Regions from separate parts of the Streptomyces sp. NPDC058685 genome, predicted to be linked through region 2. Evidence: riboswitches for the same ligand, from Rfam matches in the RefSeq annotation. Region 2 holds a riboswitch; the other holds the start of a gene.
The links. Region 2 has a riboswitch for S-adenosylmethionine ahead of thrC (threonine synthase). Riboswitches for the same ligand answer to the same signal wherever they lie in the genome.
Positions count from the first base shown of each region.

Region 1: it holds a riboswitch for S-adenosylmethionine, as region 2 does, so the genes downstream of both, ACFWU3_RS20735 (aminotransferase class V-fold PLP-dependent enzyme) here and thrC (threonine synthase) in region 2, are expected to answer to the same signal.

Region 1 covers NZ_JBHXSL010000025.1:20,906-26,739, forward strand. Annotated here, with positions in the region: gene ACFWU3_RS20720 (Rieske 2Fe-2S domain-containing protein) at 1-1,043, shown strand, start outside; gene ACFWU3_RS20725 (cytochrome bc complex cytochrome b subunit) at 1,040-2,665, shown strand; gene trpD (anthranilate phosphoribosyltransferase) at 2,826-3,896, shown strand; SAM riboswitch class IV at 4,003-4,120, shown strand; gene ACFWU3_RS20735 (aminotransferase class V-fold PLP-dependent enzyme) at 4,297-5,742, shown strand; gene ACFWU3_RS20740 (Lrp/AsnC family transcriptional regulator) at 5,833-5,834, opposite strand, start outside.
Region 2 covers NZ_JBHXSL010000006.1:160,629-166,462, reverse strand. Annotated here, with positions in the region: gene ACFWU3_RS07865 (trehalose-6-phosphate synthase) at 1-1,472, opposite strand, end outside; gene otsB (trehalose-phosphatase) at 1-35, shown strand, start outside; gene ACFWU3_RS07860 (hypothetical protein) at 1,531-1,713, opposite strand; gene ACFWU3_RS07855 (glucosyl-3-phosphoglycerate synthase) at 1,821-2,762, opposite strand; SAM riboswitch class I at 2,880-3,048, shown strand; gene thrC (threonine synthase) at 3,066-4,349, shown strand; gene ACFWU3_RS07845 (MoaD/ThiS family protein) at 4,380-4,655, shown strand; gene ACFWU3_RS07840 (cold-shock protein) at 5,090-5,293, shown strand; gene groL (chaperonin GroEL) at 5,655-5,834, shown strand, end outside.

The DNA of each region.
Region 1 (5,834 bases), on a different contig from region 2:
TGCCCGCAGAGCAGGCCGCCGCGCACGGCGCGGGACATGAGGGCACCACCGTCGTCAAGCACGACGCGGACCCCTTCGCCGACCCCGGACTGCCGGCCCACAAGCCGCGTATCCAGGACATCGACGAGAGGGCCGCCAAGCGCTCCGAGCGCACGGTCGCCTTCCTGTTCCTGCTGTCGATGCTGGCAACGGTCGCGTTCATCGCGTCGTTCGTCATCTTCCCGGTCACCGAGATCGTCTACATCTGGCCGCTCGGCCACATCAGCGCGCTGAACTTCGCGCTGGGCATGACGCTCGGTGTCGCCCTCTTCTGCATCGGCGCGGGCGCGGTCCACTGGGCCCGCACCCTGATGTCGGACGTGGAGATGGTCGACGAGCGGCACCCCGTCGCCGCGACGCCCGAGGTCCGCGCCAAGGTCATGGCCGACTTCGCGGCGGGCGCCAAGGAGTCCGCGATCGGCCGGCGCAAGCTCATCCGCAACACGATGTTCGGTGCGCTGACGCTGCTGCCGCTCTCCGGTGTGGTGCTGCTGCGCGACCTGGGTCCGCTGCCCGAGAAGAAGCTGCGCTCGACGCTGTGGGCCAAGGGCAAGCAGCTCATCAACATGAACACCAATGAGCCGCTGCGTCCCGAGGACGTCGCCGTCGGTTCGCTGACCTTCGCCATGCCCGAGGGCCTGGAGGAGGACAGCCACGATTTCCAGAAGGAGATCGCGAAGGCGGCCCTGATGATCGTCCGCATCCAGCCGGAGGACATCAAGGACAAGCGCGAGCTCGAGTGGTCGCACGAGGGCATCGTGGCCTTCTCGAAGATCTGCACGCACGTCGGCTGCCCGATCAGCCTGTACGAGCAGCAGACGCACCACGTGCTCTGCCCGTGCCACCAGTCCACCTTCGACCTCGCCGACGGCGCCCGCGTCATCTTCGGTCCCGCCGGTCACGCCCTTCCGCAGCTGCGGATCGGCGTGAACGCCGAGGGCCACCTCGAGGCGCTCGGCGACTTCGACGAGCCTGTCGGTCCTGCCTTCTGGGAGCGCGGATGAGTACCAAAGCAGAGTCCAAGCGCAAGGCGCCGGCCGGCGAGAAGGTTGCCGACTGGGCGGACGGCCGGCTGGGGATCTACTCCCTGGCCAAGGCCAACATGCGCAAGATCTTCCCGGACCACTGGTCCTTCATGCTCGGTGAGATCTGCCTCTACAGCTTCATCATCATCATCCTCACGGGTGTGTATCTGACGCTGTTCTTCCACCCGTCGATGAACGAGGTGGAGTACCACGGCAGCTACATCCCGATGCAGGGTGTGCGGATGTCGGAGGCGTACGCCTCGACCCTGGACATCAGCTTCGACGTCCGCGGCGGTCTGCTGATCCGGCAGATCCACCACTGGGCGGCGCTGGTGTTCCTCGCCGGCATGCTGGTGCACATGATGCGCGTCTTCTTCACGGGCGCGTTCCGCAAGCCGCGCGAAGTCAACTGGATGTTCGGCTTCCTGCTGTTCGTCCTCGGCATGTTCACCGGCTTCACCGGTTACTCGCTGCCGGACGACCTGTTGTCGGGTACCGGTGTGCGGTTCATGCAGGGAGCGGTCCTGTCCGTGCCGGTCGTCGGCACGTACCTGTCGATGTTCCTGTTCGGCGGGGAGTTCCCCGGCGGCGACTTCGTGGCCAGGTTCTACTCGGTCCACATCCTGCTGCTGCCGGGCATCATGCTCGGTCTGCTGGTGGGCCACCTGATCCTGGTCTTCTACCACAAGCACACGCAGTTCGCGGGCCCCGGCCGGACGAACAACAACGTCGTGGGCATGCCGCTGCTGCCGGTCTACATGGCCAAGGCCGGAGGCTTCTTCTTCCTGGTCTTCGGTGTCATCTCGGTGATGGCCGCGGTCGCCTCGATCAACCCGATCTGGGCGCTCGGTCCCTACCGGCCGGACCAGGTCTCCACCGGCGCGCAGCCCGACTGGTACATGGGCTTCTCCGAGGGTCTGATCCGTGTGATGCCGGGCTGGGAGATCAACGCCTGGGGCCACACACTCGTCCTGGGTGTGTTCATCCCGCTGGTGATCTTCCCGCTGGTGCTGGTCGCGATCGCGGTCTACCCGTTCATCGAGTCCTGGGTCACCGGGGACAAGCGCGAGCACCACATCCTGGACCGCCCGCGCAACGCCCCGACCCGTACGGCCTTCGGTGTGGCGTGGCTGACCCTCTACTTCGTGCTGCTGATCGGTGGCGGCAACGACCTGTGGGCGACCCACTTCCATCTGTCGATCAACTCGATCACCTGGTTCGTCCGGATCTTCTTCTTCGCCGGACCGGTCATCGCCTTCATCGTCACGAAGCGGATCTGTCTGGGGCTTCAGCGCCGCGACCGGGACAAGGTGCTGCACGGACGCGAGTCCGGCATCATCAAGCGCCTGCCGCACGGTGAGTTCGTCGAGGTCCACGAGCCGCTCAGCCAGGGCGACCTGCACGCGCTCACCGCGCACGAGCAGTACAAGCCCGAGGAGCTCGGCCCGGAGACGGACGAGAACGGGGTCCGCCGCAAGGTCACCCCGGCCCAGCGGATGCGGGTCAAGCTCAGCAAGTCCTACTACGGCGAGGAAAGCCAGATCCCCAAGCCGACGCCCGAGGAGTTCAGGGAGATCAGCAGCGGCCACGGCCACCACTGACCGCCTGAAGCGAGTGCATTGCCGCCACAGCGCCGAAGACACCTCCCGGCAGTAGCAGGTGAAGGGCCCCGTCCAATCGTCGGACGGGGCCCTTCGCCGTCTCCGGGGCTGGATAGGGTGGACGCATTCCCCTTATCGGCTGTGGACCCAGGAGTGGACCATGAACGTTGTGACCCCGGTCGGCGGCGACAGCGTGGCGGCTCACTCCTGGCCGAGTGTGCTGAACGCTCTGCTCGACAACCGCGACCAGAGCGCCGACGCCACCGCCTGGGCGATGGACCGCATCCTCAGCGGTGAGGCGACGAACGCCCAGATCGCCGGGTTCGCGGTCGCGCTGCGGGCGAAGGGCGAGACGGTCGAGGAGATCTCCGGCCTGGTGCGCACGATGTACGCGCACGCGAACCTGATCGAGGTGCCCGGCCGCAGCGTCGACATCGTCGGCACGGGCGGCGACGGGGCCAAGACGGTGAACATCTCCACGATGTCGGCCATCGTCGTGGCCGGCACCGGAGCCAAGGTCGTCAAGCACGGAAACCGCGCGGCCTCGTCCGCGAGCGGCGCGTCCGACGTCCTGGAGAAGCTCGGCGTCAATCTCCAGCTCACCCCGCAGCGGGTGGCCGAGGTCGCGGAGGAGGCGGGCATCACCTTCTGCTTCGCGGTGAAGTTCCACCCCGCGCTGCGGCATGTGGCCGCGGCGCGCAAGGAACTGGGCATCCGCACCACGTTCAACTTCCTCGGCCCGCTGACCAATCCGGCGCAGGTCAGGGCGCAGGCCACCGGCGTCGCGGACGCGCGGATGGCGCCCATCATGGCCGGGGTGCTCGCCGAGCGCGGCTCGTCGGCGCTGGTCTTCCGCGGCGACGACGGCCTGGACGAACTGACGACGACCGCCACCTCACGGGTGTGGGTGGTCCGCGACGGTGAGGTGCGCGAGGAGGCGTTCGACCCGCGGGACATCGGCATCGACCTGGTGCCGGTGGAGGCGCTGCGCGGGGCCGACGCCTCGTACAACGCCGACGTGGCGAGACGGCTCCTCGGCGGGGAGACCGGGCCGGTGCGGGACGCCGTTCTGCTGAACTCGGCGGCCGCCCTGGTGGCGCTGGACCCGACGGACGGCACGCTGAACGAACAGCTGGCGGCCGGGGTCGCTCGGGCCGCCCAGGCCATCGACTCGGGCGCGGCGAACGACGCGCTCCAGCGCTGGGTGGCCGCCACCAACGACCAGGGCTGATCCGGCGGGGGCCGGCAGCACCGATCGATGCGTCGTGCGAGGGCGCGGTCCGGATGGTGGACCGCGCTCTTGCGGTGTCCGCGTCGTGTGGCAGGATGCTCTCCAAGGTCATGAGTGACAGCGATTACGGCCCCGGCCCGCTGTCCGGCAACCCTCCGTCCGTGGCGGGGTGCCCCGGGTGAAGACCAGGCCGCAGGCAGCGAGGTCTGTGGCAAGCGCGGACCCCTGCACACCCTGGGGTCCTGGTCCTCAAGGGAGCAGTCTCGTGAGCAAGCGAATGCGATAGGGCGTACAGCCCCTTCTTCAGCACACCCTCCGCACGGCGTCCGCCGTGTGTCGAGGTCCCCGCACCGCCGGGTTCTTGAAGCCGATTTCGCCTTTCCTGCCGGGAGATACCGCCATGTCCGCACGCCTGAACACCGCCACCGCTCCTGCCGTCACCGCCCCCTCCTCGGACGTGGCTCTCGCCGCTGCCGGGTCCGACCCCTGCTGTGCCGAGCCGCTGCCGGTCCTCGGCCGCGACGTGACCGTGCCGCTCGTGACCGGCGGTGAGGTCACCTACGCGGCCCTCGACTACGCGGCCAGCGCACCGGCTCTTCAGCGCGTGTGGGACGACGTGGCCGCGTACGCCCCCTACTACGGCAGCGTCCACCGCGGCGCCGGCTACCTCTCGCAGCTGTCCACCGACCTCTTCGAGAACAGCCGCGTCACGGTCGCCGACTTCCTCGGCTGCCGCGAGGGCGACCAGGTCGTCTTCACCCGGTCCACCACCGACTCGCTGAACCTGCTGGCGTCCGCGCTGCCGGCGGACTGCCGGGTCTTCGTCTTCGAGACCGAGCACCACGCCTCGCTGCTGCCCTGGGGCGATGCCCGGGTGACGTATCTGAACGCGCCGCGCACCCACGCCGAGGCGGTGCGGACGCTGGAGGAGGCGCTCGCCGGCCGCGACCCCATCGGCCCGGCGCTGGTCTGCGTGACCGGAGCGTCCAATGTGACGGGTGAACTGTGGCCCGTGAAGGAGCTCACGGAAGTGGCGCACGCCCACGGGGCGCGGATCGTTCTGGACGCGGCGCAGCTCGCCCCGCACCACGCCGTCTCGGTGCGTGACCTCGACGTCGACTGGGTGGCCTTCTCCGGGCACAAGCTGTACGCGCCGTTCGGCTCGGGCGTGCTCGCGGGCAGGGCGGACTGGCTGCAGACCGCGGAGCCGTACCTCGCCGGCGGCGGTGCGTCCCGCAAGGTGGCACGGCGTGCCGACGGCGGCGTGGACGTCGAGTGGCACACGGAGGCCGCGCGCCACGAGGCCGGCTCGCCCAACGTCATCGGCGTCTACTCCATCGCCTCGGCCTGCAAGGCGCTCACCGAGGCCGGCTTCGACAACCTCGTCGCCCGTGAGCAGCACCTGGTCGACAGGGTTCTGGAAGGCCTGGCCACGGTGCCGGAGGTCAAGGTGCTGTCGCTGTTCGGCGACGAATCCCCCTCGCCTTCCGCTGCGGGGACCCCGACACGGGTGGGCGTCATCTCCTTCGTGGTGGAGGGCTGGAACAGCTCGCACTTCGCTGCCGCCCTGTCGGCGGAGTACGGCATCGGCGTACGCGACGGACTGTTCTGCGCCCACCCGCTGGTCCGCACCTTGCTCGGCAGCGCCCCGCAGGACCCGGGGGAGTGCGGTGCCCCGGAGGCGCAGCCGGGCGAGGCGTCGCTCAATGCCATCCGGGTGAGCTTCGGCGCCGGGACGCCCGACGAGCACGTGGAGCGCTTCGTCGGCGCGGTGACGGAGCTGGTGCGCGAGGGTGCGAAGTGGCAGTACCGCACGGAGGACGGCCGCTGCGTGCCCGCCGTCTGATGGACCGTGCGAGAAGCCCGCGCCGGAAGGCGCGGGCTTCTTCATGCGTGGGGGCCGGGGCCCGTCCCCGGTCGCCTGGACCGACGGGCTCT
Region 2 (5,834 bases):
TGGCGTTCCTGGCCATGCTGGCGCAGCGCCTCTAGCTGGTCGAGGAACCACCGCTGCGGCGGCAGCGCCGTCGCCGCGGTGGCCAGCCGCTTGGTGTGCCGGGCCCGTTCGTCGTGCGGCATGGTCAGCGCCTCGTGGAGCGCGTCGGCGGTGCCGGTCACGTCGTACGGATTGACCGTGACCGCGTCGTCGCCGAGTTCCTCGTAGGCGCCCGCCTCCCGGGAGAGCACCAGTGCGCAGCCGTCGTCGGAGACCACCGGGATCTCCTTGGCGACGAGGTTCATGCCGTCGCGGATGGGGTTGACGAGAGCGACGTCGGCCAGCCGGTAGGCGGCCAGCGAGCGGGCGAAGTCGTCCTGGACATGGAGGACGACCGGGGTCCAGCCGTCCGTGCCGTATGCCGCGTTGATCTCGTCGGCGACCCGCTGGACCTCGGCCGTGTAGTCGCGGTAGACCGCGAGGTCCTGCCGGGAGGGGTAGGCGAAGGCGACGTGGACGACGCGCTCGCGCCATTCGGGCCGGGTGTCGAGCAGATGCCGGTAGGCGAGCAGCCCGCGGACGATGTTCTTGGACAGTTCGGTGCGGTCCACCCGCACGATCGTCTTCCGGTCCGGGCCGATCTGCTCGCGCAGGGTGGCCATGCGTTCGTCGACGTCGGCCTCGTGGGAGCGTGCCCGCAGGAAGTCGGCGTCGGCGCCGAGTCCGTGCACGGCCACCTCGGTGGTCCGCGCGGACTTTCGTCCGGTGCGGGCGTGCTCCACGTACAGCCGTGGATGGCCCCCGCTGGGGAACTGTGGGGCGGCTTCCCCGAGCCGGTCGGCGCAGGACATGAACGCGGTCGCCCACCGCGAGGTCAAAAACCCCAGCCGGTCGGCGCCGAGCATGCCCCACAGCAGCTGTTCGGCGATGTCGTCGGGCAGCATCCGGAAGTAGTCCACCGGCGCCCACGGGGTGTGGGAGAAGTGGCCGATGCGCAGGTCGGGGCGCATTTCGCGGAGCATGCCGGGCACCAGGCACAGGTGGTAGTCCTGCACCAGCACCGCGGCGCCCTCGTCCGCGTGCTCGGCGAGCGCCTCGGCGAAGGCCCGGTTGTAGCTCTCGTACGCGCCCCACTGGCGGCGGAACTCGGCGTCGAAGGCCGGCTCCAGCGGGGTCTGGTACAGCATGTGGTGGACGAACCACAGCACCGAGTTCGCGATGCCGTTGTACGCGTCGGTGTGGACGGCCTCGTCGATGTCGAGCATCAGGACCCCGTCGGCGCCCTCTCCGCGCCGGACCGCCTCGCGGTCGCCGTCGCCGAGCGCGGCGCACACCCACAGGGCGTCCGCCTCGGACCCGATGGCGGAGAGTCCGGAGACCAGGCCGCCGCCGCCGCGCTTGGCGTCGAGGCTCCCGTCGTCCTTCAGGGTGTACGAGATGGGGCCGCGGTTCGACGCGACGAGGACCTGCGCAGCGGAATGCTCGGAGACCATGTGGCGAACCTAGCCCGTCCTGTAATCCCTCAAACGTGCGTACGCCCGGCTCCGCCCCTCACTGGTCACGGCGTCCGCGGGTGGCGGCGACGGCGACGACACCGGCTGCGGTGAGGCTGAGGGCGAGGCCGCCCAGCAGCCACAGGCGTTCGGTGCTGTGCCCGCCGCCCCCGGCGATCGTGGTGACCGGCGGCGCCATGCCGACCGTCGTCGCGATGACGACGGCCAGCGTGCCGAGCATGGTGGTGAGCCTGAGCGCTCCGCGTCGGGAGCCCGTCCTGCGCTGGGTATCCGGAGACTGTGCATCCATAAGTGCGATATTCATGCAAGATGTCCGGTTGTCTTCGGTTATGCCGCGCGACGCGCCGCGTACTCACCGATCTCGCGCATCGGCGGGCGCTCCTCGGTGTCCACCGGGTGTGTCCGCGGGACGAAGCCGTCCGAGCCCCGCTCGAACTGGGTCAGCGAGGGCCGCACCAAGTGCCCGCGGGAGAGCCTCAGTTGCGCCGTGCGGTAGATCGCGGCCGCCATCCTGCCGAGCGCCTGTCCGTCCTGGTGGCGGTGCCGGCGCTCTCCCACGTCCACCTGCGCCAGCGCGTCCAGGCCGACGGTGTGCAGCGCGTCGACGAGAAGCCCCAGCTCCACGCCGTATCCGACGGGGAAGGGCAGCCGCTCCAGCAGCGAGCGGCGAGCCGCGTACTCCCCGCCCAGCGGCTGGACGAACCCGGCCAGCTGCGGCCAGTGCAGATTGAGCAGCGGGCGCGCCACCAGTTCCGTCACCCGGCCGCCCTGGCCGGCGACGTCGCCCAGGGGCCGGTCGTACATCGCCTTCACGAACTGCACGTCCGGATCGGTCAGCAGCGGGCCGACGATCCCGGACACGAAATCGGCCGAGAACTCCCTCAGGTCCGCGTCCACGAAGCAGACGATGTCGCCCCGCGTCACCATCAGCGAGCGCCACAGCACCTCGCCCTTGCCGGGGGCAGCCGGGATGCGGGGCAGGATCGCGTCCCGGTGGACCACCCGCGCGCCCGCGGCGGCGGCCACCTCGCCCGTGCGGTCGGTGGAGCCCGAGTCGATCACCACCAGCTCGTCCACGAGGGGAAGGGGCCCGGACATCAGCTCGCGCCGGATGACGGTGACGATCTGCCCGACCGTCGCCTCCTCGTTCAGGGCGGGGAGCACCACGCTGACCGTGGCGCCCTGCTTGGCCGTGACCAGCCGGTCCACCGGGCGGTCCGCCGCCGACCAGGACCGCCGGGACAGCCAGCGCTCCACCTCTTCCAGCACAGGATCTCCATCTCGCGGATCGGACGACCATCTCAACCGTCCGGGGTGTCGGTTACAGTCTTGAACAACGCGCGGGACCGTCGCATGCCGGGGGTCCCCACGCCGACAATCGAATACCGCTCATCCAGAGGGGCAGAGGGATACGGCCCGTTGAAGCCCCGGCAACCCTCCAGCCGGTCTCCGTTGCGCCGCCCGTCCAAGGGACGTGGCAGCCACCGCGAGGCTCCCGGCTAGGGAAGGTGCCAAGTCCGTCTCGTGACGAAATGCGTCACGGGGAAGATGAGGAGAAAGGGCCTCGCCACCATGGCTGTGCAGACTGTCGCCAGCACCACCCCCGTCGACCTGGGACCGGCCGCGGCGCTCTCGTGCCGCGAATGCGGGGAGCGTTTCGAACTCGGCCCGATCTTTGCCTGCGCCTCGTGTTTCGGGCCGCTGGAAGTCGCCTACGACCTCCCGAGCGGCGACCCCGAAGGGCTGCGGAAGCGGATCGAGGCGGGTCCGGACAACATCTGGCGGTACGCGCCGCTGCTGCCCGTGCCGGCCGATGTGGCCGACAAGCCGAACATCAACCCCGGCTTCACCAAGCTCGTCAAGGCCGACAACCTCGCCCGTGAGCTGGGCGTGACCGGCGGTCTCCACATCAAGGACGACTCCGGCAACCCGACGCACTCCTTCAAGGACCGTGTCGTCGCGATCGCCGTCGAGGCCGCCCGTGCCTTCGGCTTCACCACGCTCTCCTGCTCCTCCACCGGCAACCTCGCGGGCGCGGTCGGCGCCGCCGCCGCGCGCGCCGGCTTCCGCTCCTGCGTGTTCATCCCGCACGACCTGGAGCAGGGCAAGGTCGTCATGGCCGCGGTGTACGGCGGCGAACTGGTCGGCATCGAGGGCAACTACGACGACGTCAACCGCTTCTGCTCCGAGCTCATCGGCGACCCGCTCGGTGAGGGCTGGGGTTTTGTCAACGTCAATCTTCGGCCGTATTACGGAGAGGGCTCCAAGACCCTCGCCTACGAGATCTGCGAGCAGCTCGGCTGGCGGCTGCCCGACCAGATCGTCATCCCGATCGCCTCGGGTTCGCAGCTCACGAAGATCGACAAGGGTCTCCAGGAGCTGATCAAGCTCGGCCTGGTCGAGGACAAGCCGTACAAGATCTTCGGCGCTCAGGCCGAGGGCTGCTCGCCGGTGTCGACGGCCTTCAAGGCCGGGCACGACGTGGTCCGTCCGCAGAAGCCGAACACCATCGCCAAGTCGCTGGCGATCGGCAACCCCGCCGACGGCCCGTACGTCCTCGACATCGCGCGCCGCACGGGCGGCTTCGTGGAGGACGTCGACGACGAGCAGATCGTCGACGCGATCAAGCTGCTCGCCCGTACCGAGGGCATCTTCGCCGAGACGGCGGGTGGCGTGACTGTGGGTGTGACGCGGAAGCTGCTCGAGGCGGGCGTGCTCGACCCGGCGCTCACCACCGTCGTGCTCAACACCGGCGACGGTCTCAAGACCCTGGACGCGGTCGCGCCGACCACCGGCCCCAGCGCGACCATCCGCCCGAGCCTGGACGCGTTCCGCGACGCCGGCCTGGCCGGCTGACACCCCCGAGACTCAAGGAAGGCACGCAGCATGAGCGTCAACGTCCGCATCCCCACCATCCTCCGCACGTACACGGGCGGCCAGGCCGAGGTCCCGGCGGAGGGCGCGACGCTCTCCGAGGTCATCGCCGACCTGGAGAAGAACCACACCGGTATCGCCGCCCGTGTCCTGGACGACCAGGGCAAGCTGCGCCGCTTCGTGAACGTCTACGTCAACGACGACGACGTCCGTTTCGAGCAGGGTCTCGAGACCGCCACGCCCGACGGCGCCGGCATTTCGATCATCCCCGCCGTCGCCGGCGGCTGATACGCACCGTCACCGCTGTTGCCCCCTCCGCGAGAGAAGCGGAGGGGGCAATTCTGCATGGTTGAGCGCGGTACAGTTGGGGAAGTCCCCGCCGCTGCCCGTGCCCGCCGCATATGAGAATGCGCCCTGGCGCGACAAGAAGCAGCCAATGTGGGCGATCAAAATGCCTCTTAAGTGTCATTTGCCGGGCCCGAGTTGCCCTGGATCTTCTTGAATTAGCGTCAAAGGTCCGTTCCCGCGCGCCCAGATTTCTCGTCCGATTGACCTGTTGCAGAGGGCAGTTGGACAGATACATTCAGCCGCGGTCGACGCGTTCCGGCGCACATCCCGAGGGCCTCCTTCCACCTCTGGCGGAGGGAATTCTCGGCGGTGAGGTATGACCCGGGTCCGCGAAGTGCGGTCCTGTGCAAGGGCCAGTAATAGGGGAGTTAGGCATGGCTCAGGGCACCGTCAAGTGGTTCAACGCGGAGAAGGGGTACGGCTTCATCGCGGTCGACGGTGGTGCGGATGTTTTCGTCCACTACAGCGCGATCCAGATGGACGGCTACCGCACCCTGGAGGAGGGTCAGCGAGTCGAGTTCGAGATCTCGCAGGGCCAGAAGGGTCCGCAGGCGGACATGGTCAAGCTCGCCGTCTGATCTCGGCGCGATCGGCCACCGACGCACTCACGCGACACTCACGAGGGGCCCGCATCCCACCAGGGAGGCGGGCCCCTCGTGCATGCCCGGGGCGGGCGGATTCGAACCCGCCGCCCCTCGTCGGGGCTTCGTCGAAGCCGCTTGCACTCGAGGGGGTCGAGTGCTAATCATTGGCGTTAGCACTCTGCAGGTGAGAGTGACAACTTTATGGACCGGGCCGGTGAGGTCCGAGGGCCGTCGGGGCAAGGAACCGTACGGCTCTCAGGCCGTCCGTCGCGGGCGCCAGCGCGGTCCGGAAGCAATCCTCCCCCGTAGCCCTGCGGGCGCGGGGGGACCCCCAAGTCCGGGAGGACCACTTCACATGGCCAAGATCATCGCGTTCGACGAGGAGGCACGGCGCGGTCTCGAGCGCGGGATGAACCAGCTCGCCGACGCCGTCAAGGTCACCCTTGGCCCCAAGGGTCGCAACGTCGTCCTCGAGAAGAAGTGGGGCGCCCCCACGATCACCAACGATGGTGTGTCCATCGCCAAGGAGATCGAG